2 regions of the Shimazuella sp. NTD247 genome follow, and region 2 is predicted to be linked to the other one. Evidence: riboswitches for the same ligand, from Rfam matches in the RefSeq annotation. Region 2 holds a riboswitch; the other holds the start of a gene.
The links. Region 2 has a riboswitch for S-adenosylmethionine ahead of metH (methionine synthase). Riboswitches for the same ligand answer to the same signal wherever they lie in the genome.
Positions count from the first base shown of each region.

Region 1: linked by a shared signal. The riboswitch ahead of AC5WOC_RS00380 (methionine ABC transporter ATP-binding protein) and the one ahead of metH (methionine synthase) in region 2 are both predicted to bind S-adenosylmethionine.

Region 1 is NZ_JCAJZU010000001.1:73,335-89,113, forward strand. Features, by position in the region: gene AC5WOC_RS00340 (ATP-grasp domain-containing protein) at 1-631, shown strand, start outside; gene AC5WOC_RS00345 (hypothetical protein) at 734-985, shown strand; gene AC5WOC_RS00350 (alpha/beta hydrolase) at 1,119-1,934, opposite strand; gene AC5WOC_RS00355 (carboxylesterase/lipase family protein) at 2,609-4,090, opposite strand; gene AC5WOC_RS00360 (hypothetical protein) at 4,561-4,719, opposite strand; gene AC5WOC_RS00365 (hypothetical protein) at 4,762-5,217, opposite strand; gene AC5WOC_RS00370 (TetR/AcrR family transcriptional regulator) at 5,345-5,923, opposite strand; gene AC5WOC_RS00375 (DMT family transporter) at 6,122-7,063, opposite strand; SAM riboswitch class I at 7,823-7,924, shown strand; gene AC5WOC_RS00380 (methionine ABC transporter ATP-binding protein) at 8,030-9,049, shown strand; gene AC5WOC_RS00385 (methionine ABC transporter permease) at 9,039-9,701, shown strand; gene AC5WOC_RS00390 (MetQ/NlpA family ABC transporter substrate-binding protein) at 9,703-10,524, shown strand; gene AC5WOC_RS00395 (M20 family metallopeptidase) at 10,541-11,731, shown strand; gene AC5WOC_RS00400 (hypothetical protein) at 12,345-12,797, shown strand; gene AC5WOC_RS00405 (hypothetical protein) at 12,806-14,368, shown strand; gene AC5WOC_RS00410 (hypothetical protein) at 14,383-14,589, shown strand; gene AC5WOC_RS00415 (hypothetical protein) at 14,586-15,107, shown strand; gene AC5WOC_RS00420 (AAA family ATPase) at 15,107-15,779, shown strand, end outside.
Region 2 is NZ_JCAJZU010000001.1:407,721-423,499, reverse strand. Features, by position in the region: gene AC5WOC_RS01985 (ABC transporter permease) at 1-364, opposite strand, end outside; gene AC5WOC_RS01980 (ATP-binding cassette domain-containing protein) at 361-1,119, opposite strand; SAM riboswitch class I at 1,243-1,355, shown strand; gene metH (methionine synthase) at 1,433-4,885, shown strand; gene AC5WOC_RS01970 (bifunctional homocysteine S-methyltransferase/methylenetetrahydrofolate reductase) at 4,891-6,759, shown strand; gene AC5WOC_RS01965 (L,D-transpeptidase family protein) at 7,212-8,087, opposite strand; gene blaOXA (class D beta-lactamase) at 8,223-9,074, opposite strand; gene AC5WOC_RS01955 (LysR family transcriptional regulator) at 9,233-10,123, shown strand; gene AC5WOC_RS01950 (DUF4153 domain-containing protein) at 10,228-11,769, shown strand; gene AC5WOC_RS01945 (hypothetical protein) at 11,789-12,280, opposite strand; gene AC5WOC_RS01940 (aldo/keto reductase) at 12,382-13,212, opposite strand; gene AC5WOC_RS01935 (YdcF family protein) at 13,294-13,947, opposite strand; gene AC5WOC_RS01930 (hypothetical protein) at 13,999-14,421, shown strand; gene AC5WOC_RS01925 (hypothetical protein) at 14,511-15,140, opposite strand; gene AC5WOC_RS01920 (DinB family protein) at 15,286-15,779, shown strand, end outside.

The sequences.
Region 1 (15,779 bases), 330 kb from region 2:
TGGGTTTATTTATCATGGAGAATTAGTATTCACGTCTGTAAGTAAATACGTAGAATCATGTTTATCCTTTCACGAAGAAGGGAAATTTACAGGGAGTTATATTGTTGACCAATCAAGTGAACTAGCCTTAAGGATGTCAGATAGAGCAGCGAAACACCTACGTATTATGGCTCCTCCTGAGCATACACCATTTCATGCAGAATTTTTCCATACTCCTGATGACAATATTATACTTTGTGAAATTGCGAGCAGAACGGGTGGAGGTAGAGTCAATATCCAAATTGATCAGTCATTTGGTATTAATTTGAATAAATGTTGGATTTATTCTCAGTTGGGTATTCCTTTAGAATTGCCCACTGGCGGCAGAAAGCAAGTGAAACCGAGCGTACTAACAGGTTCTGCTCTCCTTCCCCCGCGAAAAGGTGTGTTTCAAGGTTTTAGTGCTGAAGTTTGGCCGGATTATGTCACTGAATACCGCTTATTGGCCAAGCCAGGAGAAAAATTTGACGGACCCAAATCAAGTGTCGATCATATGGCATCATTAGTTGTGGTAGCAAGCAATGAACAAGAAATGGAAGACCGTCTCCAAGAATGCAATCGAATCTTTCGTGAACACAGTGTCTGGTCTTGATGGTTAACCCCTCTATGGAGGGGTTTTTTTGGATAGTAAGAAAAAATCTGATAATTGTTGTATAATGAAGTGGTCCAGATAATCCAACACTTAGGGGATGAAATGAGAGTTAATGAAAGCGGAAATCTTCTTCCTAAAAATGGACAAGAAGTGAAAGTCTCTTTTTTTCTGATCAAGATTGAGAGCGGGCGAGTTGTAATTTACTACAATGGAAGAGTCGTTTCCAATGCACTCTCTGTTCAGGAACTTCTTTCAAATGGTATGTATGCTCGTTCAGTAGATGTGGAAGGGTATAATATCTCTGTTCAAGCTGCTGTTCGAAATACAAATCTGAAAGTAAGGGTTACCAAATAGTCATTTCTAAGTGTAAAAAGGTGGGTAGAATTAATGTTCTGCCCACCACGAATAAAGGAAATGTCTGCTTAAAACTAAATATAAAACTTGAACGGCGGCTACCCAAGTAAGATAGCTGCCGTTTCACTGATTTTTATTCGTTTATTTGTCTAATAAACCAGTGAATCATTTCACAGACTTGTCTACATGAATAATCCAACAGACAGTTGTGCTGTCCTGAAAGGACATACACATGATTTGTTACATATTTACGCACTCGTCGCATGGTTCTCTTAATATCAACTACTTCGTCATCTTGTGCAAGCAACACCATGGTTGGCTTTTTGATTTCTGTATGTTTCACAAGACGATTTGTAAAATGGATGACCCGATAAAGTTCAAAAACGGAGTGAATAGGACGATATTCCTCTGATCCGCGATAAGAAGCAAAGGGGACATCAGATGGTTTAAAATAAATTGTCGGGCGGACTCGATTGATCCCATAGGCGATTTTTCGATCAAAAGTAGAGCGATGGAGATTACCCAAAAGGTGTTCGAAAAGCGGATTCAAGTAGAATGGAGAGCTAATGGGAATATTTCCGATTACTTCCAATCCGCATACCTTTTCCAATCGATCTGCGAGAATAGTAGCTTGGATCGAAAAAAGCCCTCCCATCGAAAAGCCTGCCAAAACTACTTTTTTTACTCCAAACTGCTTACATTTATAAATCTGAGACCAAATTGATTTCCACCAGTCCTGCCAAATGAGATGAATGGAGTAAGGTGGGTAATCAGGCACAAAAACAGAATATCCTAGGCTATTCAAGTAATAGGCAGCAGGTAGGATGGACATAGGAGTTTCTGACCATCCAGGAATGATGATAATCAAAATGCCATTTGTACCTTCAAGATAAAATGAGTCATGTGTAGGTTTTGGTAGTTCGATGCCCAGTAGATCATTGTATGTCATGATGCCTACCTTTTGGTTGAATAGAAATACACTTACTTAAGTGTATCTTTAAAAAGAAAAAATTGTCAATCTTGCAACAGAATATTTTATAACATTGCGAGCGAGAAAACCCACGGTTTAAATCGTGGGATGAAAGCGAGCGTTGAACGAGGGTAAGGAATTTTCCTTCACTAGTTCAATCTTTGGAAAAAGCAAATTCACAAACAAACATTCCCATGTTAAATATATGTATAGTTGTGACAGACGAAAACCAAGTTTGCTCGCGGCAAAGAAGAAATCAACAAACATAAACCGTGGGGCGCACGGGGTTAGCTTGGTAATGAAATAGTCATGAGGCTATCGTCCCAAGAATCCAACGGCTTTAGCCGTATGGAGTTGTCAAAAAGAAATCATAGTATCTAAAAAAGAAAATTTGTGCATCGAAACAGAGTTTCCATACAAATAAACCAACTACTAGTATGTTAAGCAGTTGGTTTATTTGCTCTATTCATGATGAATCCTAATCGTTCTCTTGCAAAGGAGGAGAATTATCAATGGGACTCGTTGTTTTAGGTTCCATATATAATGTTTGATTTAATGGCATCTGCCTTATACTAATTAACATCTAACTTCACTCAATTGACCTACAAAGCATGACGTTTCTTGTAAATCAATGCACTTAATTATTCTATTTTTCAGAAGCGATTTATCTCAGCTAAGTCACCTACAGTGCCAATAACAGAAGCATATCGCATGGTTTTTCTCTGATTTGGCTCATAAGACGGCCATGGGATGGAAACACCAGGATTGCCAGTTCGTATAAACCCTATCCAAGCACTACTAATAGCAGCTGATAAATCAGCAACAACCTCTGAATCAGCCCCTTGCAACATCGGCGCATCACTACATGCTTCGAGATTTCCGAAAACAAATGGCACTTCTAGACAATGGCAGGCTTTAAGGGGAGATCCAGGTGGTGCCCAATCAAACTGATAAACCCAAGCACGACAGCCAGCTTTATGAACTGCTTCCGCTAACCTAAGAGAAGGAAACAGAAAAGTATAGTCAGTCATCAAGTCAGATAGCAGATCGATATTTGTGCTGCCGGGTCTTCGTTGGCGGTATTGCTCGAGTGCATCTTTTTTCCCAGTTAAAGCAATAAAACGCTCATGCACCAAAGCTGGATCAGGGTCTTTCATGTTTCGAAAAAGAGTATTACCCTCTTCAGTAGTGGTACCAATAATGAGATCAACACCTGCTTTAGCCGCACCTTGTGCAGTCTTCTCAATAAAACGATCAGTAGTAGAAAGAGAATCGAATACTGGCATAAAAGGGAGAGCAACTTCACCAAAACGCGTAATTTCCTGAGCCAATTTTTCCGATGCTTGTATGATTTGAGTAGACGATATGGCATTCAATTGAGTGATGATTACTTTTGGATCACTCTGATCAACATTCAAAATATCCAGAAACCGCTTGCCATATTCAAATGCTTCTGCTTCCGATCTAGGAGGAAGACCTACGGACGCACTTTGTAATATAGCTCTTTGGAAAAGACCATGAGCTTCTGGCATTGCCAGTAGGCACATAATTGCATTTGCTCCTGCTGATTGTCCCATAACAGTGATCCGTTCAGGATCACCACCAAAGCACGCAATATGATCTTGCACCCATCTCAGAGCGGTAAGAATGTCATAAAACCACATTTTCCCATCGCTAACCCCAGGATAATGCAAAAATCCAAAAGCACCCAGTCGATAATTAACTCCCACGGTAACGATGTTTCCATCGTTAGAAAGTTCTGCTCCGTCGTACCAGTCTAGCGACCCAGCGCCAGTCATATAATGTCCGCCATGTATCCAAACGGCAACAGGACGTTTTTCCACATCAATGGCAGGCGTGGAAATCGTGAGGGATAAGCAGTCTTCTCCTTGTGGCAGTTCAGGAGAATCTCCGACTACATTGCGTATTGGAGAAGGAGGTTGGGGTGCAATATTGCCATGTATATTTGCATCTCGAATTCCCGTCCAAGCAGATACAGGGCGTGTAGGCGAAAAGCGAAATTCCCCTTCAGGTGCATCAGCATAAGGAACACCACGAAACTGAATTACACCTTTCCTCCGAATACCTTGAAGCGCACCAAGAGTGGTTTGTACGATCAGTGATTCGTTTCTCATAAAAAATATCTCCTTTACTTTTCCTAGTGAATATGGTGGGGCTTTTTGAATTCGCTAAATATATGTGATATAAAAATATTTTGTATATTACGATAGAATTTCTCGATGATTCCTCTCTTCTGGCGTATATTAGATTAAGTTTTCAAGAACTTAAGTCCTTTATAATACATGGAGATGATCTCATTATTTGCATTTCTGTCAAAGTATACATAATCCATCGTTCCTTTCAATAGAAATATATCTTTTTGAAATAGGTTTAACATTATTGGAGAAGTAAGAACTTGTGCTTGCAGTTGATTTCCGTTTATATCGATAGAGATAAATTCATAGTCTCAGATTGATAATTACCCATATATTGTAAAAACTGTTTTTCCACTTTCATAATAATTAATAGGAGAATCCTCAGGCAATCGGATCATGCGAGGAGAGTTTTCCTCATCACGAAAACCAAAACCTTTTTCATAGAAAACCTAACCATCTTTTGCAAGTCCAATTGCTATACAAGGTAAGTTTGACTCTCTCATTCCTATTTCTACATAATCTTCAAATATATCAATCCTGTGCTTATTTTTCATAAATCCCCTACTCCAAAAGTTTTTTGTCTCTTTGCTTTTTTCATCAAAACCCATTTGGTACTCACTTGTCTTAAGCATTTATCGAAAGTATGGAACTCATGCTTTCGGAGTTTTCCATAGCAGAATGACGACCAGAAGTCCTGCTAGGCACGGTAGCAATCCAACCAAGCCTAACAACGGCGGCAGGCCAGTGTCTCCGGAAGTGTCTTTTACAAGTAGATTGAATAGAGCGATGATCGTACTGAGTATGAACATCCCAGTTGCCGCCCATCGGGTCCATCGTTTGTCTTCTCTGGAGCCCCAAATCACATTAAGCCAACTGAGGATGCCCAGCACTCCAATGATGGACAAATAGATAAGATAGATCATAACTGCTGAGTCAATGCGCGATTGACTGTATGAAGGGTAGCTGTCCTTGATGTGGTTTGCTAGTACGTGGACAGTGAAATGGTCAACATACAAGATGATCATGGTTATAATGGTAAGCACAAGACCAGCATACATTGCAAGGATAGCCGATCTCTTAGATGGAGAGTTTGTGATCGATTCCATACTATTCACCTCATTCAAATTTCTATAAACTGTGGAACAACAACTTACTGATAAGTTAAGATTCGATAATGAATGAATTATAAAATATTCATTCACTCAAAATCAAAAAAACAGGGGTGATCATACACTATTTTTGGAAATTAGTTAAACCCCTTATGATAAATTCTGCTAAATACAGAATAATTTGCGGAAAATGTTGAATCCCGATTTCTTCCTTATGTGTATCGATATAGACTAATGAATCGAAAAAAGCAAGAAGCAGTTCATCATCTATATCTTCTCTTATTCGGCCCTCCATTTTCCATTTCTTAAATAATTCCTTATACATATTAGGCAAGGAATCATTACTCTCTGCACTTTCTTTATGGTAGATTTTTTCCAATTTGTGAAAAAAATCCGGGTTATACCATTCTTTCAGTATTGGATTTGAATGGATGGCATGTATGTTTTGTTCTACTATTTCTTTTACAATGGAAACAGGATCTTGATTCAGATCAAGAGATTCCATGATCGCCTTTTTCAGTTGCTCGTTTTCTTTTGTGTAGATTTCTACGAACAGTTTTTCTTTTGATGGATAGTAGTTATAGAACGTACCAACTCCGATACCAGCATTTTTAGCGATGTCGGAAATGTTCGTATCTTTAAACCCTTTTGTCAAGAATAACTCTTTTCCACATCGGAAAATATCCGCTTTTTTATCCTTCAATAAACCCCCCTCTTTCGAATGAATATTATTTAATTCATTCATATTAAAGCAGAGACTTCCCTTTTTGTCAATTCTACATAGGGGTTAATTTAAACCCTTATTTTTGAATGAAACACCAAATCATTCGGTGATACTTTTCTCGTCATCTATGAAATATTAAACATCATAACTGATTCCGAGTAATGTGGAACAAAGGGATTATGAAGTAATTCCCGATATCACTTGTTCTTTATTTTTTGTTCTCTTATTCACCACCATGATACCAAGGCAAACGAGAACCAGTCCACCAAAAGTCAAGATACTCAATTTTTCAGACAGGAGGATGGAAGAATAAAACACACCAAATATCGGGATCAAAAAAAGAAAGACAGATGCTTTGCTCACTGGATGATAGCGAAGTAAAATATTCCAAAAAAATGTTCCGATCAATGCTACCAATGATAAGTAGACAAACGTAAGTCCTGATTGAATATCAAAATGAAAAGGTAAAAAACCAGCTTTCCAAATACCTACACTGATAAGGCATAAGGAACCGACAAACAATTGATAAAAGGTGATGATATCAATTTCAAATCTAGCAGATTCGTGCCGTGCTAATAGATTTCCTGAAGCAGCTGCTAAATTAGAGAGGAGCAGTAAAATTTCTCCCAGTCCAAATCCTATCTCCATGGAAATCGAATGCAGACTCACAACGACGATCCCTAAAAATCCGATGCTGATGCCCAATGCTTTGCGTAAATTCAACCGATCATTTGTATCAATAAAGTGTGCTATCAAAATTTGAAACAAGGTTGAAGTTCCTGTAAGTATAACCGTAGTCATACTTGAGGAGATGCTTACTCCTACATAGAAGAAAATATATTGCAAAAAGTTTTGTACAAATCCGACTTTGCTCAAAGAGCGAAATGCAGAGCGCTGGAAGACACGTTTTTTGCTGATGAGTCGAATAAAAACGTACAGAATAAGCGCAGATAAGAGGAAGCGATAACCAGCAAAGACAAGTTCTGTACTATAGTCATGTGTCTGGATGGATAGCCATTTATAGCTGAGTTTGATAAGAGGAGCTGGACTCGCCCAAAGTAACGTAACGATCAAAATGGTTGCACTAAATCCTAGCGGGTGGGTGACAAACTTTTTCATATCGTTCTTTCCTTCCTCCATAATTTCGAATCTTGTTTTTTAGAGACATGAATGAATATTAATATATTCATTCATATTAGAGCAAAGTCTTTCCTTTTTGTCAAGTTGAACACGGTTACGACAGTTGATATGATTTCAATCAAGTGTTTTTGTTCGTATTTCGAGCGAGAAAATCCACGGTTTCAATCGTGGGATGAAAAGCAGCGTTGTTCGAAACCCCAAAAAAAGGGGTTGCAAGAACAACAAATCTTTGTATATTAGAACACATGATCGGTGATCATCCTACTGGTAGTAGGTTTGTTCTTTGAAAATGTAGTGGTATAGGGTTTCGGTGGCAAATGGATACGTCTCCCACCGAGTAAAACCATTAGAGGCAGGAAAAGAACTAGAGCGCTGGTAACAGGCGTTCCGCCCATGTGGGTACACTTCTAACTGCATGGGATGGGCTGATGAGACAGCCCCAAACTTAGGAGTTGCACAAAACAGAAATGGACGCATGTAGCAGAACTACCTAAGAATCCCACGACTTTAGTCGTGGAGAGTCTCAAAAAGTTGATTTCTAAAAAATCATTTAATTCAATATCAATATCTAAATTGGTTCTATCCCTTCATTAATTGATTGTTTTTCCTAAGCTCAATTAACTGTATTGTGTTGGCAGTATATCTAACTGTATAATTTTCTTTTTAATTACAGTGATTCCTAAAAACAGATTGACATACTTTGTATTTAAATATAAAATGAAAAAAATTAAATATCACTTCTTATCGAGAGAGATGGAGGGACTGGCCCTTTGATATCTCAGCAACAGATCATTTGATACTGTGCTAATTCCAGCAAGCGGAATGCTTGGAAGATGGGAAGAGTTACTTAAATGAACGGATAAACATTTAAAACGCCTCTTTCTATTTTTAGAAAGAGGCGTTTTTTGTTTTTCGTTTAAACTTTTTGTGAGAGGAGGAAGAAGATTGATTGAATTAGTAGATATCAGCAAACGCTATCCTGGTTCACCTGCCGTAGATGCTTTAAAGGAAGTATCTCTTCATGTGCAAAAAGGAGAAATTTTTGGTGTTGTCGGTGTAAGTGGAGCTGGGAAAAGCTCTTTGCTCCGTTCAGTTAATTTCTTGGAGAAACCAACTTCAGGAGAAGTCAAGGTTGATGGTATCTCTTTATCTACTTTGTCAGCAAATCAACTCCGAGAAACACGTAGAAAAATAGGAATGATATTTCAGCAGTTTCATTTGTTAGAAACAAAGACGGTGTTTCACAATGTGGCTTTACCACTCTATTTAACTGGAAAGAAAAAAGGAGAGGTAGAGAATAGAGTACTCGAATTGCTTGATTTTGTTGGTCTTGCGGATCGGGTAGATTATTATCCCGGACAGCTTTCAGGCGGACAAAAACAACGAGTTGGGATTGCTAGAGCTTTAGCAACTGATCCTCATATTTTATTGTGTGACGAAGCAACATCTGCCCTTGATCCTGATACAACTAAGTCCGTACTTGATCTATTACGTAGGGTGAATAAAAACTATGGAATTACCATTTTATTAATCACACATGAAATGGATGTTGTTCGCAAACTTTGTGATCGGGTTGCGGTTTTGGATCAGGGGAGGATTGTAGAGCAAGGTTTTGTCTACGATGTATTTACCAATCCAAAATCAGATACAGCAAAACGGTTTGTGAGTACAATTTTTCAACAACAACTTCCAATAAGTATTCGAAGTTTATTAAAAGAACAAGTAAAGATTTATCGCATTACATTTACCGGGAGTAATGCAACAGAGCCTTTGATTGCAGAAACAATCAGAAAATTCCAGACCAATATCAACATTTTGCAAGGAAATATAACCGAATTGCAAAGTAGGCCTTTTGGAGATTTGTTAATCAGTATTGAAAGTGATGAAAAAAAAGTGGAAGAAGTTATTCGTTATTTAAAAGATAGAAAAGTATTTGTAAGGGAGGTGAAAGGAGATGGTGTTTGATTGGGCTGTTTTTTGGCCGCAGTTAGTAGATGGCATTTTGGCAACGCTTATTATGGTTTTTGTATCGCTTGTATTTTCCATACTTCTAGGTTTTCCATTAGGCGTTGTACTCGTAGTGACAAGATCGGACCATATTTTGGAAAATAAAGTTGTGTTTACGATATTAAATACCATCATCAATATATTTCGGTCAGTCCCATTTATTATTTTATTGGTTGCCATTATTCCTTTTACTCGTTTGGTAACCGGTTCATCAATAGGCACTGCGGCAGCGATTGTTCCTCTTATTTTTTATGCAGCCCCTTATTTTGCACGTTTAGTAGAAAATTCTTTATTAGAAGTAGATAACGGAGTGGTGGAGGCAGCCCAAGCGATGGGTGCTACTCCTTGGCAAATCATTTGGCGATTTCTTTTGCCGGAATCCCTGAGCTCTCTATTTTTAGCGGCGACGATTGCTACGATTGGATTGATTGGTGCCAGTGCAATGGCAGGTGCAGTTGGCGGAGGTGGATTAGGAGATCTTGCGATTACATACGGCTATAACCAGTTTGAAGTGCGTGTTGTGATTATTACGGTGATCTTATTAATTATCATTGTTCAACTTGTACAAACTTTAGGAAATTATTTAGCCCGATTAGTGAGGAGAAAATAATATGAAAAAAATATCATCTATTGTTATAGCACTACTGCTACTTGTAGGATTGGTGGCAGGCTGCTCAAGTAAAGATAATCAGACAATAAAAGTAGGAATAAGCAGTTCTGATACAAAAGTTTGGGAGTTTATTAAACAACAAGCACAAAAACAAGGTTTAACGATTCAAGTTGTTACTTTTAATGATTATGTGCAGCCTAATCTATCTCTGGCAGATGGCAGTTTAGATGCAAATGCTTTTCAAACAGTTTCTTACTTTAATGAATTTAAAAAACAAAGAAAACTTGATTTAAGTGCCATTGGTACAACTGTGCTTGCTCCCATGGGTGTTTACTCCAAAAAGTATAAAGATATTAGTCAAATCCCAGATGGTGCAACGATAACCATTCCAAATGAAGCAAGCAATGGTGGTCGAGCATTGCTGCTTTTGGAAAAAGCAGGTTTGCTAAAATTAAAAGATGGTTTTAACGGCAAAGGTTTGACAGAGGCAATTGCTTCCAATCCGAAAAACTTAAAAATCGTTACCGTTGCTGCTCCGCAAACACCACGTTCGATGGATGATGCTGCTGCAGCAGTAATCAATAATGGCATAGCTGTAAGTGCTGGATTAAGCCCAGTGACAGATCCGATTTTTAAAGAGGATAAAACAGCAAAACCTTATATCAATATTATCGCAACGCAAACAAAAAATAAAAATAATGCCAATTTGCAGAAGCTAGTGAAAATCTATCAATCTCCTGAAGTTGCAGCATATATTAAAAAAGTTTATAACGGCGGTGTAATTCCTACCGTGGTTCCTGTCTCCGAAATCGAAAATCTTTAAAAGGTGAGTGAATCCAATGACAACCAAAACAATATCAGTTCGTGAAAAAGTGGCTCAATTTATAGAAGAGAATCGAGAACGATTAATACAGATCAGCCATGATATTCATGAACATCCGGAGATTGGCAATGAAGAGTATTATGCAAGTGGTATTCATATACGATTATTAGAAGAATATGGATTTATAGTCGAAACAGATGTAGCTGGGCACCCAACTGGGTTTATCGCTCGGAAAAAAAGCAACATATCCGGTCCCGTAATTGGATATCTAGCGGAATATGATGCTTTGCCAGGTTTGGGACATGCTTGTGGACATAACATCATTGGCACAGCAAGTGTAGCAGCTGGAATAGCGTTAGGAGAAGTCATTGAAGAAATAGGCGGGGAAGTGGTAGTGTTTGGCACGCCAGCAGAAGAAGGAGGGCCAAATGGAAGTGCCAAAGCTAGTTTTGTCAAAGATAATCGTTTTACTGGTATTGATGTTTGCGCTATGCTGCATCCAAATAGTGAAACTGCGAAAACAACACCATCTCTTGCACTGGATCCGCTTATTTTCTCCTTCTATGGTAAAGCTGCTCATGCTGCTGCTGCCCCTGATAAGGGAATTAATGCTTTGGACGCAGTAATCCAACTTTACAATGGGATCAATGCATTACGGCAGCATGTTCCAGATGATGTTCGCATGCATGGTGTAATCACTCATGGCGGGGATGCACCGAATATTGTTCCAGAATACGCAGAAGCGAGATTTTATTTGCGGGCAGCAAAACGCAAAACATTGGACGAAGTGACTAAAAAAGTAAAAGCCATCGCAGAAGGCGCTGCACTGGCTACTGGAAGTCGCGTAGAGATCAAACCTTTACAAAATGAAATTGATGAACTCATCTTAAACCCAACCTTTGATGCCATTCTCATAGAAGAATTAGAAAAGCTAGGAGAAGTAATCGTAGATGATGTTTCTGGTTTAGGTTCCACAGATGCAGGGAATGTCAGTCATGTTGTGCCTACGGTTCACGGGTATATCAAGATTGGCTCAGCTGATCTCGTTCCGCATACGGTTGAATTTCGAGAAGCTGCAAAATCACCCCAAGGAGATGAAGCATTAATTCGTTCCAGTAAAGCGTTAGCTTTGACAGGAATACGCATCATAACGGAAGAATCTTTGCTGCCAGCTATTCAAGCGGATTTTCGAATAAATCGAAGGTAAAGAATAAGATCTACTTTTTATATTTTAAATTAGTTGACCGACTGAATAATCAGTCGGTCTTGTTGTATCGTATTTGATGCTATATGTTACTGACCATATTTTATATGTACAATACTTCAACAAATCTCCAAACGGTTTAAGAATAAGTAGCCCCATAAGTCTGACCATTCTTGTCATAATAAATCCACAATTCATCTAGACAATTCCTAGTTCTTTACTTTCCTCATTGACGGCGTTTCTTACAATAAAGACAAATTTTTTTAGTAAAGTAAATATAGAGTGCATCTTTAATAATATAAGTATCGCTTCTATGCATACCCCTTATATACCTTCTCTGTATGGAGGGTGCTTGATATCCTTATCGTCCACTGGTTCTAGCAGTGTGACCGTCCATCTGGGGAAAGTTGGAGAGTTGAGCGCAGTAACCCGCATGGCAAAACCTTTCTAACATAGAGACTGAATATCCTATTTTATCGAATATATCACATATTTACAGTACTCACTGGTAAAGAAAACAAAGTATTAAAAATGAAACGAAAAACCTGTTCTTTTTTGTATGTGCTTTTTGCAATATAATGAAGGAAAGTTATTTTGGGGAAAGGGGCGAAGAGGGTTGCGAAGACCAATTATTCCAGGGTTAAAAGAGCGAGAACAAACGGATCACTTGGTCAGTCGTCCTATTACTTCTGCATTGGAATTACAAGAACGCCTAAGAAGAGAACGAAAGAGTTCATACATGGAAGCGATTGGAAAATTAGATACAAATACAAAAATAAATATAGATTCTATTTTGCAGAGTATAGAACAGGAATTTTCAGATATTTCGTCAGCAGACCAATTGATAGGCATTATAGCAAAGTGTTATTTAAAAGGAGATTATGATGTGCACTTGCTTGATCGAAACCAGAAAATTATGCAACATTTGAAACAAACGGATGTTTTGCCTGCTGTGTTTCATCAAGCGAGAAGTCTTGCACTTCATAAACATTACGCATTTATAGAAGTATATCCAGATTGTTTACGAGCAGTATCGTTAAATGGAGAGGTTTCTGTTGTAAAGGAGTGAACAGGCTGATGGCACAAGATGAATTGCAATTAGCAGAAATAAAGCTGGTGAGAGTAAGGCAAGAGTTAGAACAAAAATATGGTCATTATGACCAAGTGAGGCGTACGGCTACAGGTATTTTACAAGCGATCGATTTATCACTTGTCCGTTCAAGTATTGTCAAGAGTGTTACCGAAGAAATGATGATCACAACGCCAAAGTATTGGCTTGCTCCCGCACTCGTTGCCCTTACAGGATGGTTAAATGATCAACGGGAATTAGCAGAACGAGCTTTAGAAGAAGCAATGCGTCGAAATCCAAAGAAGACATCTTTGTTTTTTGCACTTGTCAGTAGAAGATACAATCGGCAAGTTGCTTGCAGGCAGTGGTTTGAACAGTATTTTCGTGAAATGAACCCAATGAAAGTTGATCGGGACATGATCATGGTGCTAGATGGGATCACCAATGGTGTTTTCCCATTATCCATCACTTCTGACTTTTTAGATCATAGCAAAAAATGGAGTGAAGAACTCGCCTCCAATGTTGAATTAAAAAAAGAGGAACGTGAAAAATGGCGTGATGCATTGTTTCAACGAGTGGAATATCCGTTGATGGATGAAAAATATCCTTATTTAGTGGAGAATACATTATCTTGGGGTGAGATTGGTTACTCTGCACAAATTGTTCAATACCATGATTTCATTGGAGATTATATGAAAAATGTTCTTAACCGATCCATACATCCTTCGCCACAAGTAGAAAAAGCAATTGACAACCTTTTAGATAAATTGGTCTTTCAGTATGAAGATGAAGAATTAAGTTTACGCCAAGAAGAAAGAAAAATGCAGATTATGATTGAAGTAGACGGCGACAAAGAGCAAGCAGATAAAAAAATGGAAGGAGAAAAAGAGTTATTTGCTCCTGAGCAAAATTACTTGGAATTATTGCGAAATATGGCAATGTATCCAGAAACGCTTCAAGTTTCCCCGCTTACACAGCGATTTGCGCTTGCTGTTCTCAAGGATGTCATTATCGAAACGCATAGTGATCTAGCCACTTCGATACGCAAACAAGTCCCTGTTGATATACAGCTCATTACTCCTCGGAAAATTCATGAAGTAGACTTGATGGCTGACTGGAGTTTCGAAACAAGAGATGGCTCAAATATGGAAGAATGTAAAAAATCGATTCAAGAAGCATTGAAAAAATCGAACAAAGAGCGGATCAAAGAAATGTGGAAGGTTCGATTTTCTGGAGAGTATATCAAACTTAAAAAGATAAAAGTAATTTTAGCAGCAGTTTTAGGAGTAGGAGTGATTTATGCATCTCCGCTTTTTGGATCTATTGGTTTACTAGCAGCAGCAGTCGGTTATAAATGGCTGCGAGAGAAGCCTTTTCATGATCAGTTAAAAGAAGTTGACCAGTATGTACAGACAGAAATTTCAGCGACTATGGCAGATGTTGTAGATTACCGGCATGAATTTGATAAAGCAGATGAGAAAGCCAGCCGATTACCAGAGTTATTAAGACCACTATATGTAAATGAAATGTTACAACGGAATTATGATAAAGCACGTGTAATTGTTCGATAAAGGAGGTTTTTGTAATGAGCGATAATCCTTTTAAAGAAGAAGAGTCCATGAGTGTTTTCAAAGATGCTCCTGCTGCCAATGATGATAGCAAAGCTTCTGTATTTACTTCGAATGAAACAAAAGAATCAAAGCCAGAATCACAGGAAGATGCTTATTCTCGATTTCCAAAATGGGATTTGCTTCCTCCGTTCAAACTCATTAATAGAGGAGGGAAGAAATGAGCGAGCCGTTAAAAGCGCCTTCTAGTTATGCGGAGTGGGTAACTTGTTTCGAACAATTGAGCGAAGGTCAACGAGATGAAGAATTATTAGAAGTTACAGCAAAAGGAACCGTTCCTTGGACACCTGGAATTGCCCAACGTTTTGCTGAGCGATTGATGAGTGCTATTTCTGAGCGATTACAAAAAGCGGTAGATCTGTTCAGTAAAGATTTACAACGCGCAAAAGGGGAAGAATATGCAGTTGTTCAAGCCATTTTGGCGATCCGCCGACAAATAAGGTATCTTCTCCTATTCGTAAAATTACCTGTGTTTCCAGAAGAAATACGAGAAACATTTACAGAAGAGATAGAGAAAAGCGCTCAAAATATCCAAGATCAAATTTTGCAAGAAGTGAAGAAAGATCCAAATGGTAGATTGGTTCGAGTCGTACAGCATACACCGATATTGGTGCAAGAAAACCCCATTGCAGATGATGCCCCAATTCCAATGGGGAAAACAAAGAGGAGAATTATATTCTGATGAGCGATCTAAATTCTTTCACAAATATATTGGAACGGTATTTAAAAGCGCGTATTCCATTTATATCGATTCGAAGTTCAGAGCGATCCCGCGTGTTAGAGGTGATTCGTAACTTAGCACAAAAAATAAACATTCCTACTTATGTACACACCTTATCACAAGGAATGAGAGACTTAGTTCAGCAGCGTACAGTGAGCGAAGATCGCTCAATTATGGGGGCAGTTGATTTTATTAGCAGTCAGTTTTCCCAGCGGCAAAATCTAACCTATGTCCTTACGGAAGTTTCGGATTTGGAAGATGATACTCCTACTGCTCGGTATTTTTACGATGTTGCCATGCTTGCAGCAGAAACAGGCGGATCTGTTATTGTCATCACATCCAATCCAGTATGGAATTCCTTAGCACGACTTGGCATGTCTGTGACATTAGATGTCCCAAATGAAGATGAGATGCTCCAGATTATACAAGAACAGATCAGCCCGTATCGTGGTCAAATGCCTATCAATTGGACGGATAAAGAAGAAAAAGAAGCAGCAGCAATATTAGCAGGTATCAGTCAAATTGAAGCAGAAAATGTGATTGCTACTTTATTAGCAAAAGGAAAAATAGAAAAAGAAGATTTGATTGAGCTTTCACAAGTGAAAGATAGCGTTTTCTCTGATATATCTGGTT
Region 2 (15,779 bases):
TGGTAGGAATAATATATTGCGGTGTTGGTTGTGTGATTTTAAATCCGATCAATACTCCCTGTGTGAGCAATTCTGTAAGCGAAATAGCAAACAATACTCTCATCCGAGAATGAGATAAGTATTTTCCATGTCTGCTTGCATTTTGTGTTGCTACAGCAATCATAATGAAAATCAAAACAATCATAAAAACTGGATTACTCAGATGAAAAATCACCTTTAATAGATAACCTATAAACAATAACTGAACAGCAGAGCGAATTGTCGCTATTACAATATCTTTTTCCAGTTTCAACTTAAAAAGAAGAGATAAAAAAAATGCAATAGCTACAAATGTTAGTGCAAAGGAAAGAGTGAGAAAACTCAAACAGGTACACCTCCTTCTCCTTGTAAAAACAATTTTGACCGCTCTGTTACGGGATTATCAAAAAACTCTTGGGTTCTGTTGGCTTCAATAATTTCACCCTTTTCCATCATCCAAGTATAATCTCCTATTCTTCGGGCTTGTTCTAAACTGTGAGTGACCCACAATACTGTTAAATTCCGCTGTTTTTTAATATCTTTTATCCATGATTCTATTTCTTTTGTGGACGAAACATCCAATGCAGATGTAACTTCATCAAGCAATAAAATATTTGGCTCTACTGCAAGTACTCGTGCTAAAGCAATTCGCTGCTTTTCTCCACCTGACAAACCTTCCGCATTTTGATGTAAAATACTTGCATGCAGTCCCACTTGATTGAGTAAAGTTTCTGCTTTCTCCAAACGTTTACCATGAAGCGCCATACCAATGTTCAAATTTTCGAACACTGTACCTGGAAATATAGTTGCCATTTGAAAAACTAAACCTACTTTTTTCCGCAGCTCTTCCACAGTCCATTCTCGAACTTCTTTCCCATTTATGAATATACTTCCTTTATCTGGTGTTTGTAATAAATTACATAGAGATAATAAACTGCTTTTACCTGAGCCTGAAGCTCCAATAATTGTCGTTATTTTCCCTTTTGCAACTTCAGCATTGATATTTTTTAGAACATGAATTTTTGTATTGTCGTTTGATAAGAAGTATTTCTCCACTTGAACAAATTGAACAGCAATTTCTTGATTACCATGTTTCTCCAACTACAACTCCATCTCCTTAACTCATTGTCTGTAAATGAAACCATAAATTGTCATGCATCTTCTTTTTTCATTATTTTTGTAGTATAATTATTGATTAGATTATACCATTTCAATTGCATATATCTCTTATCAAGAGCGGTGGAGGGACTGGCCCGATGAAGCCCGGCAACCAATTGATCTTAAAAGATTAATATGGTGCCAATTCCTATGGAGTGAATTACTCCATGAGATGAGAGTCGATAAATAAAATTTCGATCACCTTTCATCTCATAGGATGAAAGGTTTTTTTATGACCAAAAAAAGGATGGGAAGCATGCAGCATATTCAACTCGAAGAACGTTTAAAAGAAAAGATATTAATTATTGATGGAGCTATGGGAACCATGTTACAACGTGCAAACCTAACAGCTGATGACTTTGGTGGAGAAGAGTACGAAGGTTGTAATGAATTACTGAATATCACCAGACCAGATGTTATTCTCAAAATACATGAAGAATATTTAGCTGCTGGCGCTGACATCATTGAAACAAATACATTTGGTGCAACCTCTGTTGTTTTAAAAGAATATGACGTTCAACACCGAACTACTGCTATCAATCAAGCAGCAGCAAAAATTGCTTGTGCAGCAAGAGACAGCTTTTACACAAAGGAACACCCTCGATATGTTGCCGGCTCGCTTGGTCCAACAACCAAAACATTGACGGTAACAGGTGGTATCACTTTTCAAGAACTCTCCTTCTCTTATTATGAACAAGTAAAAGCATTGTTGATGGAAGACATCGATCTATTACTGCTTGAAACATCACAGGATACGTTAAATGTCAAAGCTGCTTGTATTGGCATCGAGCGAGCTTTTTATGAAAGCGGAAAACGAGTTCCACTAATTATTTCTGGAACAATTGAGCCAATGGGTACTATGCTCGCTGGGCAAAATATCGAATCGTTTTATCTATCTGTTGAGCATGTTAAACCTATTGCCATTGGTTTAAACTGCGCTACTGGACCAGAATTTATGAAAGATCATATACGCACACTCGCTAATTTAGCAACATGCGCTACTTCTTGTTATCCCAATGCCGGTCTGCCTGATGAAGATGGTAACTATTTGGAAACCCCATCTTCATTAGCAAAAAAACTGGAAGAATTCGCAAAAGCCGGCTGGTTAAATTTAGTGGGAGGTTGTTGTGGTACTACTCCAGAACATATCGAAGCGATCAGCAATGCCGTTGCTGCATATCAACCACGCAAATTAGCCCTTCCTCACCTTCCTGCAGTATCTGGAATTGAACCAGTATTTGTCGAAGAAGATAACCGTCCGCTCTTGGTCGGCGAACGTACTAATGTCATCGGATCGCGCTTATTTAAGTCATGGATTGCAGAAGAAAAATACGAAGAAGCTTCGGAAGTTGCTCGAAAACAAGTAAAAGGCGGAGCGCAAATTATTGATATTTGTCTAGCAGATCCAGATCGTGATGAGCATGAAGACATGGAAAAATTCCTACAATTCGTCACCAAAAAAGTGAAAGTTCCTCTCATGATAGATTCTACCGATGCAAACGTTATTGAAATGGCACTTTCTTACTCACAAGGGAAAGCAATTATTAATTCGATTAACTTAGAAGACGGCGAAGAACGATTCGCTGAAGTGGTTCCCTTCATCCATCAATATGGTGCTACAGTTGTCGTTGGCACAATTGATGAAAAAGGAATGGCTGTATCTCGTGAACGCAAACTAGAAGTAGCGAAACGATCTTATGACTTATTAACAAAAAAGTACCATATCAATCCACAAGACATCATATTTGATCCTTTGGTTTTTCCTGTGGGGACCGGAGACGAACAATATATCGGCTCTGCTTTGGAAACAGTGGAAGGAATCAAGTTAATAAAGCAGCATCTTCCTGCTTGTACTACCATTCTTGGCGTTTCCAATGTATCGTTTGGACTTCCAAATGCAGGACGTGAAGTTCTCAACGCTGTGTATCTTTATGAATGCACGAAAGCTGGTCTAGATTATGCGATTGTAAATACAGAGCGATTGGAACGATATGCATCTATACCAAATGAAGAAAAAACATTGGCAAAAAAGTTACTATTCGAAACTAGTCACTCCAACTATGATGATGTTTTAGCTGCTTTCACAGCATTTTATCGAGAGAAAAAAACAACTACAAAACAAATCACCAAAAAACTTTCCTTGGAAGAAAGGCTGGCTAATTACATTGTAGAAGGATCAAAAGATGGCCTCATTGCTGATATAGACCTAGCCTTACAAAATTATGCTCCTCTTGATATTATCAATGGCCCTTTAATGAATGGCATGGATGAAGTAGGGAGATTATTTAATGACAATCAATTAATTGTTGCAGAAGTACTGCAAAGCGCAGAAGTAATGAAAGCTTCTGTTACTCATTTAGAACCACATATGGACAAGACAGAAACATCATCCAAAGGAAAGATCATCCTTGCAACGGTAAAAGGAGATGTTCATGACATTGGAAAAAACTTAGTAGAAATTATTTTATCCAACAATGGATATGAAATTGTAAACTTGGGGATCAAAGTCACACCTGAACAATTGATTGCTTCCTGTCGGGAAGAACGACCCGATGTTATCGGATTATCTGGTTTATTGGTTAAATCTGCACAACAAATGGTACTTACAGCTCAAGATTTACAATCCGTCGGAATTCATACACCTTTATTAGTGGGTGGAGCTGCGCTTTCTCGGAAATTCACAGAAAATCGAATTGCTCCTGCTTATGATGGTCCAGTACTCTATGCAAAAGATGCGATGCATGGTTTAGAAATAGCCAATAATCTAAGTTCACCAAGCAAACGTCAGTTAATCATAGAACATCAACAGGAAAGAAAAGCAAAAAACGTGCAAAAAGAACGTTCAGATGTGTATATCAATGAACCAATTCGTACTCCTGTTGTACGATCACCTATCGATCGAAAAACAAAATTATTCCCAGCACCAGATTTCTCCCGGCATATTTTGCGAAATTACCCACTGACCCATTTACGCCCTTACATTAACGAACAGATGCTACTAGGTAGGCATCTAGGAATAAAAGGAAATATCGATCATTTATTAGCGGATCGAGATCGCAAAACAATGGAATTAAAACAACAAGTGGATCAATTATGGGAAGAAATAATTGCACAAAATTATTTAATTCCACAAGGAATGTATCAGTTTTATCCAGCACAATCAGATGGAAATACCATCCTGATATATGACCCATCCAACTATATGAAAATAGTAGAAAGATTCCATTTCCCTAGGCAACAAGCAGAACCTTATTTATGTTTATCTGATTTCCTACGACCAGTAGAATCGGGTGAAATGGATTTTGTGGGATTTTTCGCTGTAACAGCTGGAAAAGGAGTGCGTCAACTCGCGGAAAATTGGAAACAAAGTGGTTCCTACCTGTATTCGCATATGATTCAAGCATTAGCACTAGAATTAGCAGAAGGTTTTGCAGAACGAATACACCAAACAATGCGCGATGCATGGGGATTTCCTGATCCATTGGAAATGACCATGAAAGAGCGCTTTGGTGCACGCTACCAAGGTATTCGTGTTTCTTTTGGCTACCCTGCCTGTCCAAACTTAGAAGATCAAGCAAAACTATTTCACCTCCTTCAACCAGAAGATATCGGAATCGAGTTAACTGACGGATTTATGATGGAGCCCGAAGCCTCAGTATCAGCAATGGTATTTGCTCATCCGCAAGCTCGTTACTTTAATGCTATTTAGGAGGGATTGCATTGAAAGAATCGATTCTCGATTATTTAAAAAAACAAGTACTACTCGGGGATGGTGCAATGGCCACTTACTTGTTTCAGCAAGGTGTCCCTGTGCGCACTTGTCAAGAAGAATTGAATATCAGTGAACCTTCGCTTATCGAAAGTGTTCATCGAGCATATATTAAAGCAGGTTCGAAAATGATAGAGACAAACACTTATGGTGCCAATAGGGAACGTTTATGCCGTTATGGACTAGAAAACAAAGTGGCCAAAATCAATCGTGAGGCGGCTGCTATAGCAAAAGAAGCTGCACAAGGCGATGCATATATTTTCGGATCTATCGGTTCAATATTAGCTGGACGTGTGATGGAGTATAATCCGGAAGAGTACATGGACCTGTTCGAAGAACAAGCTACAGCTCTTTTATATGGAGGAGTGGATGCAATACTCTTAGAAACATTTTTGGATTTACACGAATTGAAAATAGCCGTTCAAGCAATACGAAACATAACCAATATCCCGCTATTTGCACAGTTTTCTTTGCTAGAAGTTGGTCGCACGAGAGATGCATACTCCCTATCTGAAGCATTTGCTGAACTAGATGGAAAAGTGGATGGAGTGGGATTAAATTGCCGCCTTGGTCCAGTAGAAACCCTTCGCAGTTTAGAAAAATGTATTTTACCAGAATCGTTGTTTCTGTCTGCATTTCCGAACGCCGGGCGTCTCGGAATCTCAGATGGAGAAGTGAAACATAAATCGCATCCATCTTACTTTGCAGAAACAGCAGAATTGTTATTGGAACAAGGGGTTTCTATCGTTGGTGGATGTTGTGGAACCCAGCCGGCTCATATTACACAAATAAGAGAGATAGTAGATAAATATAAGCCAAAGCAAAGGAAAAATCCTGCTATAGATGAATTATCTACACATCGAATCAAAAAAATCTCGATAAGAGAACAAAAAAAAGACTCCATTGTTTCCAAAGTAAAAAAACAACGTACGATTATTTGTGAGTTTGATACTCCAAAAGATCTAGATACAAGAGAATTCTTTCATGGTGTTCGCATGCTGCATGAAGCTGGAGTCGATTCCATTACAATGGCAGATAATGCGCTGGCTACCACTCGCATGAGTAATCTAGCACTAGGAGCTATCATGAAATCAGAGATGGGACTTGATCCGTTGCTACACATTGCATGCAGAGATCGAAACTTGATTGGCCAACAATCCCATCTCATGGGATTACATGCACTTGGCATTGATCAAATACTAGTTATCACCGGGGATCCCTCTCGTATTGGTGACCTACCGGGCGCAAGTTCCATCTATGATGTCACGTCTTTTGAACTAATACGTATGGTCAAACAACTAAATCAAGGAATCTCTTTTTCTGGAAAACAATTAAATCAAACAGCCCGCTTCCTTGTTGGCACTGCATTTAATCCACATGTTAGGAAAATAGAAAAAGCAGTAGAACGTTTGGAGAAAAAAGTGGAAGCTGGTGCCGATTTTGTGATGACACAGCCTTTGTATGATTCAGAAAGTATCGAACGGCTGTATGAAGCTACCAAACACCTTTTGATTCCCATTTTTATTGGAATCATGCCGATCACTAGTTACCGCAATGCGCTTTTTTTGCATAACGAAATACCAGGTATAAAAATCTCGGAACATGTTTTAACGCTGATGTCGCAAACAAACGAACCAACAAAAGCAAAACAATTGGGTATCACTATTACAAAAGATTTATTGGATCATGCAATGGGAAAATTTAATGGAATTTATTTGATCACCCCGTTTTCTTTTTGGCAAATGAGTGCAGAGCTGACACATTATATTCGTCAAAAAGATGAACAACTTGAGAGCATAACCCAATCTATCTAAAGAAAAAGCCCATCTGCTCAATGATGGGCTTTTCTTTAGATTATTGTATTTGTTAATCAAAATGATATCCAAAACTTATTTTGTTTGCTGTGTTATCCATGATCCAAATTAAAACTTTTATTTTCGTCATTTTCTTATATTTTTTTTGACGGTATGTTCCTATGACTACAACTCCCACTACTATCAGAACTATAAAAATCCATTGTAGAACAGGATTTACTGCAAAGAAATCATGGATAATTTTTCTTTAACAATCATCTTTGCAGCTGTAAAGACAAAACAGCCGAACCGATGATAACGATAATCGGAAAACGCTCGATCCATTTTAAAATTACATTTTGCATAATTACTAACTGTTGCTTATTGCTCAAAGATACTTATACTCGCATTCATTAATTCTAAATGCTAATGAAAAAACAACTACCTTCGTTTGGCAGTTGTTTCATATCAGTCTAATTGTTAGAAGTATTCACGTTTAAGATGCCACTCTTTTTCACTAAAAGATTCCAAGTTTCAGGTCCTGGATAACCATCCGCATCTTGCCCTGGTTTGGTACCTTTCCATCCTTGTGCTAATTGGAATTCTTGTACATTTAATCGATCAGCTTCGGTAAATGTGTTAGAAGGCCCAACACGATAATGTTTACCATATCCAGTTTTTTGTAACATGACACCTAGTTGATAAACATATTTGTTATTTGCCCCTTTGGTAAAATACTTTTTACCTGGATAGGAAGCACTGAAATTGGAAAAAGACTTTGCTCCTACTTTGGGATCGCCTTTCCATTTTCCATCACTTGCACCCGTATGAATCCATACAGCAGTATTCAGCGGCACAATGTTGAACAACTCAACCACATCTTTGTTTAACATGCGTATACAACCATGAGAAACATGTTTACCGATCGAACTTGGATTATTGGTCCCGTGAATCCCATAATATCTTCCGCCATCACCAAAAACATTTAATCCATTCCATCTTACTCCAAGTGGGTTATTTGGATTTGGTTTTCCATTAACTGTTCCAGGAACATTTTTCCATTGCGGATTAACCGTTTTTAATACAATTGCAAACGTTCCCTCTGGAGTTGCTGATGCTGGAATCACTTTTGATCCAGCTGGAATTCTAGCTGTATTAGCACCAGTAGCAACAGGAAATACTTTGATTACTTTTCCATTCTGGTAAAGATAAAGCTTATTGGTTGTTTTATTGACCTCTATCTTATAGGAAGCGGCTGCTGCATTTGATTGAACCGGCACAGTAAAACCTACTAGTGTAGCCATGACAATTGCCATGGATAAAAACAGAAAAACTTTGAGTTGCTTCATTTTTCTCTCCTCTATCTTTTCTCTCTGTTGCATATTTAGCATAGCGAAAAATCTAACTATTGAAAAGAGAGATTCTAGTGTCATTTCTGTTAAAAATAAATAAAATCCCTGACCGAAATCAGGGATAAAAGTAGATTATTCATAAATATGCTTGTCTTTTAATATATTCAATGTAATTTCTTTTGCTTTGCTGCTGCTAGCATTATTCGCTGCTTCAATGTTTGTTGCAAAGATATACGTATTACCTTCTTTTTCAACATATCCGATAAACCAGCCATTGATTGGTGTACCATTAATCACTGCATTTTCCCAACCTGTTCCCGTTTTACCTGATAAAGTTGCTCCATTCTTGTGTTCCATAACAAGTACTTGTTTCACAATATCAATATTTCGTTTTGAAAATGGGAGCTGGTAGTTATAAAATCTTTTTAGAAATTCTACTTGTTCCAAAGGAGATATTTTCAAAGAAGACTGTAACCAAAAGTTTGTCAATCCACCAGAAATATTTTTATTTCCATATGGAATTGCATTTAGATATAGCTGTTCACGTTGGGTGCCTACATATTGAGCGACTCGTTGAAAATACCAAATCGTTGAATTTTGAACAGCCATTGTCATGGTTTGATCTTGGTTCCAACTTTCAAATGGATAAACCGTTCCATCCCATCGGTACGTTGTATTTTGATCTTTAAGTACTCCTGTCTGTAAACCAATTAGGGCGTGTGGAACTTTAAAAGTAGAATTTGGCGATACCCGTTTGACACTTTTTTCCTTGTTATAGATGGTGTACTTGTTTTGTTTGGTGTCAAACATTACAAATGTCCCATCAAATCCTGTGAAATAATTTTGTAAATTTTCATACTGAACTTGCGGTTTGGAAACATGTTTATTTACTATTTTTGCATCTGATTGGGATAAGGAACCAAATATCCCCCCTACTGCTACACTTGCAACTACCAAAGAGCGTACTACTTTTTGTAAAATCATGTTTGCCTCCTTAACAAGCTTTGACTACCACCAACTCTTTTTCTTTTCTTTTTTGTTGGCAAGTTTTATGATAGCAAAACAAATAATGGGGTAAGTAATAGCAAACATCTATAGCCCCTATAACCAAAAGTTATAACATCTTAAAAAGAGGGACATCTATGCTAACTTTTCAACAACTATACTATTTTGTTACTACTGTACGATTAGGAAGTATCAATAAAGCTTCCAAAATTCTATATATATCCCAACCTGCCCTAACTAAACAAATGCTGAAATTAGAAGAAGAAACCAACTGCAGATTAATGGATCGAACACATAAAGGAATAGAGTTAACCGAGGCGGGTCAATATTTGTATAACCAAGCAAATACAATATTAGAAAAATTAAAGGAAACAGAAAGACATCTGCACCAGTTTCGACGTAAAAATACAGTTCGAATTGGTGCGCTTCCCAGCATTGCAAATTACTATTTGCCAAATTATTTTCATCAAAAACATTTATCTTTTGTTCCTAAAATATTTGTTCAAGACATTACTCAGATGCTTGCTAATGCTGTGGAACAAGAGCAAATTGACATGGCTATCGTCCAAGATTACGATGAATTTTCGTCTTTAGAAATCATTCATTTATTCACAGAACGGTACTTACTCGTTATCCCGAAAAATCATCCATTGTCTGTCTATGAAGAGATTCATTTTCAAGATATCATCACTTATCCAATACATATGTGGCATGATCCGAGCGATTTACGTCAATCTTTGCGAACCTTTTCCAATCACTTTCAAACAGAGCCCACATTTATTGATGTACCGTGGAACGAGTCATTAGTTGCTCATGCTCTTATGCACAGAGGTATAACATATGTACCTGAATTAGTAGGAAGACATATCGATACCAACGATGTAAACATACGATCAATAAAACCGAGATCATTTGGACGTAAAATTCAAGTAATAGTTAAAAAAGAAAAAAGAGAACTCGCATATAAGATCTTTTCTGAACCAAATCTTTTTGATACGATGCCAATCAATTCCATCTATCATTTTTAAGTAACTAAACATTTATCACGAAAAAATATAAGACTATATATTTTTCGTGAATATTTCAATTTTCGTGTATAATATCCAAAGATTATTATACAAGGAGGTTGTTTATGACAGAGTCTACCAAACAACCAGATAAGAATATAGTACTGTTATTAGGTAGTTTCGTTTTAGGGGTAATCTTTGATTATTTATTTTTTGATAAGACACTCGGAGTTTCATTTCCTATTTTTTGCATTCTCTTTTCTATTTTTTTCTTTTATATTTTCCGGGATAAATTCGTATTTGAAAAGACGTTTGAATGGTTTCTATACATCCCTATCTTTTTATTAAGTCTTACGTATCTTCTATTTTCTAGTACTGATTTCATGGCTATAAATATACTAATGATTGGTATACTCTTTCTTATACAGTCGGTACTATTAACCAAAAACAATAAATATGCATGGAACAAAGTCGCTTTTTACGCCCAATTATTTGTGATAACAATCGAATCTTTTGCAAATATATTGGTTCCATTTAAAATTGTTGGAGAATGGGTGAGATCAAAAAGCAAACGCACAGCATACGGAGTAGTTGGTAAAATCGTCATTGGTATCTTATTTTCTTTGCCTCTTATTGGCATTATTGTCATGTTACTGAGTTCTGCTGACAGTATTTTCAATGCATGGATAAGTGCCATTCCAAATCTAATTGGAAAGATTGACTTAGGTATATGGCCTTTACATCTTTTGGTTATATTGTTTTTTTCATTTGCTGCCATCATGTATCTATGGTCGTTAAAATATCCATCTGAATATATCCATCTTCCTTCATCACCAACCAAAGCGAGAAAATTACATATTGATGGGATCATTACGTTAACCATCCTTGTTCTAATCAACCTCATTTATGTCCTGTTCACCTTTATTCAAGTGTCCTATTTATTCGGAGAAGCAAAAAATTTGCTGCCAAAAGATGTTACATATGCACAATATGCAACAGAAGGTTTTGACCAACTGGTTACTGTAACTATATTAAACATATTTATTGTGATGCTAGTAATCTATTTGGTAAAAAAAACTCAGTCCTCTATTTATCGATCGATCCAAATTTTACTCAGCTTGCTGACTGCTTGTACAGGTTTAATATTGCTTTCTGCTTTTTTGAAATTGTCTTTATATGAGAAAATGTATGGATATACTTATACACGTGTGCTTGTTCATTCGTTCATGATTCTCCTTTTATTTTTATTTATTGTGACACTAATCAAAACATGGAAAAATGATCTTTCCTTATTTAAAAGTTATGTTGTTGTTTTTTTGGTTTGGTATGTTTTATTAAATTATATAAATATCGACCACTTCATAGCACAACAAAATGTAAAACGATACTACCAGCATCCTAATCAGGTTACTAACCATCAAAACAATACTTATGATGAATATGATCGATATGGTGACACAAAATATGTAGATCTCTATTATCTGCAACAACTGTCATATGATGCTGTCCCTGCTCTCATCGAACTGCGTAAAGAACCTGGATTAAGACCTGTTATTGATAAACAACTGGCTGAAATAAAAGGAAGGTTGCAACAAGAAAATCAGCATTGGACCTCTTTTAACTTTTCACGATACCGCGCCGCACAATTACTGAAGAACATAAAATAAAACAGCCGTTTTGGCTGTTTTATTTTATGTTCACTTTCGTATATTTTTTTAGTTCTTGAAGTATCTGATCTGACTTTACATCCAATGATTTTAAAGAAATACGGGCAGATGCATTGCCTTCTTTCATTTTAATAGTCAGCAAACCCGATTGAAAACCAAAACGCTTGAATTCTATTCCTTCCATTTGATTCCAAGGGAGAAAAAATTGCTGAGACGATATATCATATTTTGTGAGACCTTTTTTTGTAATAGTAAGAACTGGTTCTTTTATCTTTAAAAATCTATAATACAAACGGAAATTTCGAAAAGAAGTATAGACTAAATAGGCAAAGAAAACAGCAGGAATTAACAACAGTAAACGTTCCCATATAAAATTAGCTGAATCGTTTAATTCTACTATCCCGAAAAATATAGTTAAACAAAAAAAAGTCACAGAAAGAAAAAAGAAAAACTTCAGTACATTTTTGGAAAATTGGTTCATTGTTGCGGTTCGATTTTGATAAATTTTCATGGCTATCTCCCAATGATTTTCATCTGTTGTCCTTCTACTATACCGTTTTGTAAAAAAAGAAACCATGTTTTTGACATGGTTTCTTTTTGGGGCTCCGTTGCTTAAAAATCAAAATTATCTGGGTCTGGACCAAAACGATAGTCTTTGTTTTGTTGATCAAGTTTTGTAACATCTTCCGCCTCTAAGTGAAAGTCAAAAATATTTGCATTCTCTTCAATCCGGCTAGGTGTAATTGATTTTGGAATGGTGATGACATTTTTTTGTATATCCCAGCGAAGGATAATTTGCGCAGGTGTGCGTCCGTATTTTTCTGCTAGTTGTAAAATCAATTGATCTTCTAAAAAATGCCCTTGCATGAGTGGGCTCCATGCTTCTATTTGAATTTGATGCTTCTCGCAGAATTCTCGCAATGTATTTTGTGTCAAGTATGGATGAAACTCAACTTGATTTACCATTGGTACAATCTCAGCATTTGCAATCAATTTTTCCAAATGATGTGTTTGGAAATTACTAACTCCAATCGCCCTTACTTTCTTTTTTTTATATAAAGTTTCCAGTGCACGCCACGTCTCTGTATATTTATCTGCAACTGGCCAATGTATAAGATAAAGGTCAATATAATCCAAACCTAATCTTTTTCTGCTCTCTTCAAAAGCGTTTAATGTAGAATCATATCCTTGATCACTGTTCCACACTTTTGTGGTGATAAATAATTGCTCTCGATCAATATCGCTTCTAGCAATTGCTTTTCCCACACCTGCTTCATTTTTATAAACTTTTGCAGTGTCAATACTACGATAACCTACTTGAATCGCGTGTTCCACTGCCTGTTCTACAACTTCACCTTCAGGAGACTTCCAAACTCCTAAACCCAATACCGGCATTTTAACACCATTATGTAATGTAATCGATTGAGTTAAACTTGTACTCATTTTGTTTCCTCCCTACATGTGTGATGGTAACACAAAAAAACCTATCTCAATGTATTTTGATAAGTATCCTACTGCATTGTATCATAAACCCGGAATTGTTTCTGCAAGCGAAATAATATCTCCCTTTTGTCCATAGTGAACAATTCGAAGATATTCACCAAATACAAAAGACCTGCTAAATGCTTTATTCATCCAATTGGTACGTGTGATAACTTGATCCTCCCAAGGAGATGTATCGAAAGGAAAAGGAACAAATGAAAGTGTATTTGGTAAATGTTTTTGTAATGTTCGATACTGTCTTCCTGCACCATAACTCTTACAAACAAAACCAAAGGTATGAATGGCAGAAAAATCAATCAGGTGTTTGGAAAATAAGATATTTTCAAGCGAATCGGTAGATTGATCCTCCACAAAAATAATATTTTCCGGCACACCTGAAGCAACTAACATCTCTTGCATAAAACCTGCTTCTGATCTATTGCCGTATGTCCATGTTGAATGACGAATCGCTTTTTGTTTTACCCCTCCTGTTACGATTATCTTATCTATGTTCATTTTTTGATATAATTGGAGAGCAGTTTGCCAACATCCTGGATGTGTTCCTCCAAATACAAATAATACATCACATTTGTTTATGGGCTGAACAAGTAACTTTTTCTCCAGAAAAACGATATTTGTTAAAGCTTTAATTTGTTGTGCTGTTAAGGGAGGTACATCGGGACATTTCGGTATCACTATTTCATTCCTCCTCTATCTTTTACGTACGAAATGAAGGGAGTTATAAAAATGCCAGAATATTATCAGGAAACATTTTATGATGATCTTGACGATTTCAATCACATACTGGGATCTACGTTAATGGAAATTGAAACCAAAAAAAAACTTTTGTCAGATGAAAACGACATCGAAACGATAAAACATTTTTTATCTACAACTACTCTGTCGAACAGCTTGCCCTTATTGGATAAATTAATAGAAACTATAGAACCTTCCCTGTTGGATGAATTCAAGAACTTTTCCGATATGGATGAACAAGTTCAGTTAGATAAAGAAGTTCTGGAAGATTGTAAAACTATTATTAAAGGTATATTAAATAACTTGGAAGCTGAAAAAAAGTTAGCAGAAGAATGGAGAGAAACACTTATTGATTATTTGAAGGAAAAATTAAGCAGTTCTAATATTTTGATTTTAGATACTTTTTATTCTTAAAAAATCGTCGTCTATCTTTATTTTATCATAATTGAACCAAAAGGCAGAAAAGTAGACCGATTTGATCTACTTTTTTGTCCCTTATTTGTTCATCCTAATGGAGTAAGGATAAAACTACTGATTAGTAAAGGCAAATACCACAAAACAAAAGTTGTTACGATTACGACGGATACTGGCAAGTCCATCACTTTTTTATATCCTATTATCGTTACTATCCAATTCCATATCGTGAAGATAGAAATAAAGCTAAATGCAATAGACAGGTGTCCTACCGGAACTTGCAAAAAATCTTGTAAATTATAAGTAAAAAAGTTCTTTTTCCACTCAGTAACATGGGCAATCGCTTGTATAATTAATTCAACTGCAGGTATTACTTGTAAAAAAATAGATAAAGAAAGTAAAGTTTTGATAGGTATTGATAAGTGAAATGCTTTTGTTATTACATATAATAAAAGCGCTGTAAAACAAATAATTAGTAGAAAAGAAAACAAATCAGCTAACAACAAACCAGCGGACATATACGTATACGATACATGAGGTGGAGTTTGCACCGCATTTACATCCCACTGCTCTGTTTTCACCCTTGTTGCAAACAACATTGCTATCACATGTATGATACAAATGAGCAACAATGAAATCCATATGGCTGGTCGTTCTTTCAAACGCTGAAATTCAATATGTGGTCTCCAAATCAACCCCACCAACAATGGTTTTTTCAAAAATTATCTTCCTCCTTGCTTTGTTCTACACTGCAATTCCTAGTGTTTTAGGTCGAGGTAGATTTTACATTTTGTGTGAGTAGAACAGATATGAAATAATAATACCATATTTGCATTTACATGTTTTCTTTCGAGGTGTAGAAAAATGAATCAAACCCAATATGAATGGGTGAAAGAATCAAGAAATGTCTTGTTTGATTTTTGTGATGAATTAGATCCAGACGACTTTACACGACAGATGACTGGATTTGGATATTCTTCCATTCGCAATTTACTTGTTCATGTAGCTGAATGTTATATCGCTTGGCTTGGCTCTTTTGTTCTATTAAAAACAAAAAAACCATTTGTTCCTAATGCATTTCTTCAACAAATGGATCTACAGGCTGTAAAAGATAGGTTTAATCAAGCAGATGAATATGTAAAAGATATTTTCCAAACCTTATCTTCTGAACAGAGGGATACATTTATGGAGCGAGCACTTCCTTGGAAAAACAATGAAGAATTTGTTACTGTCACCCCAAATAAATTATTGATGCATACAGTAACACATGAATTCCACCACAAGGGGCAGGTTGTAACAATGGCTCGCCAAATGGGCTACGATGAAATCCCTGATACGGATATATTTCGTTTTGATTA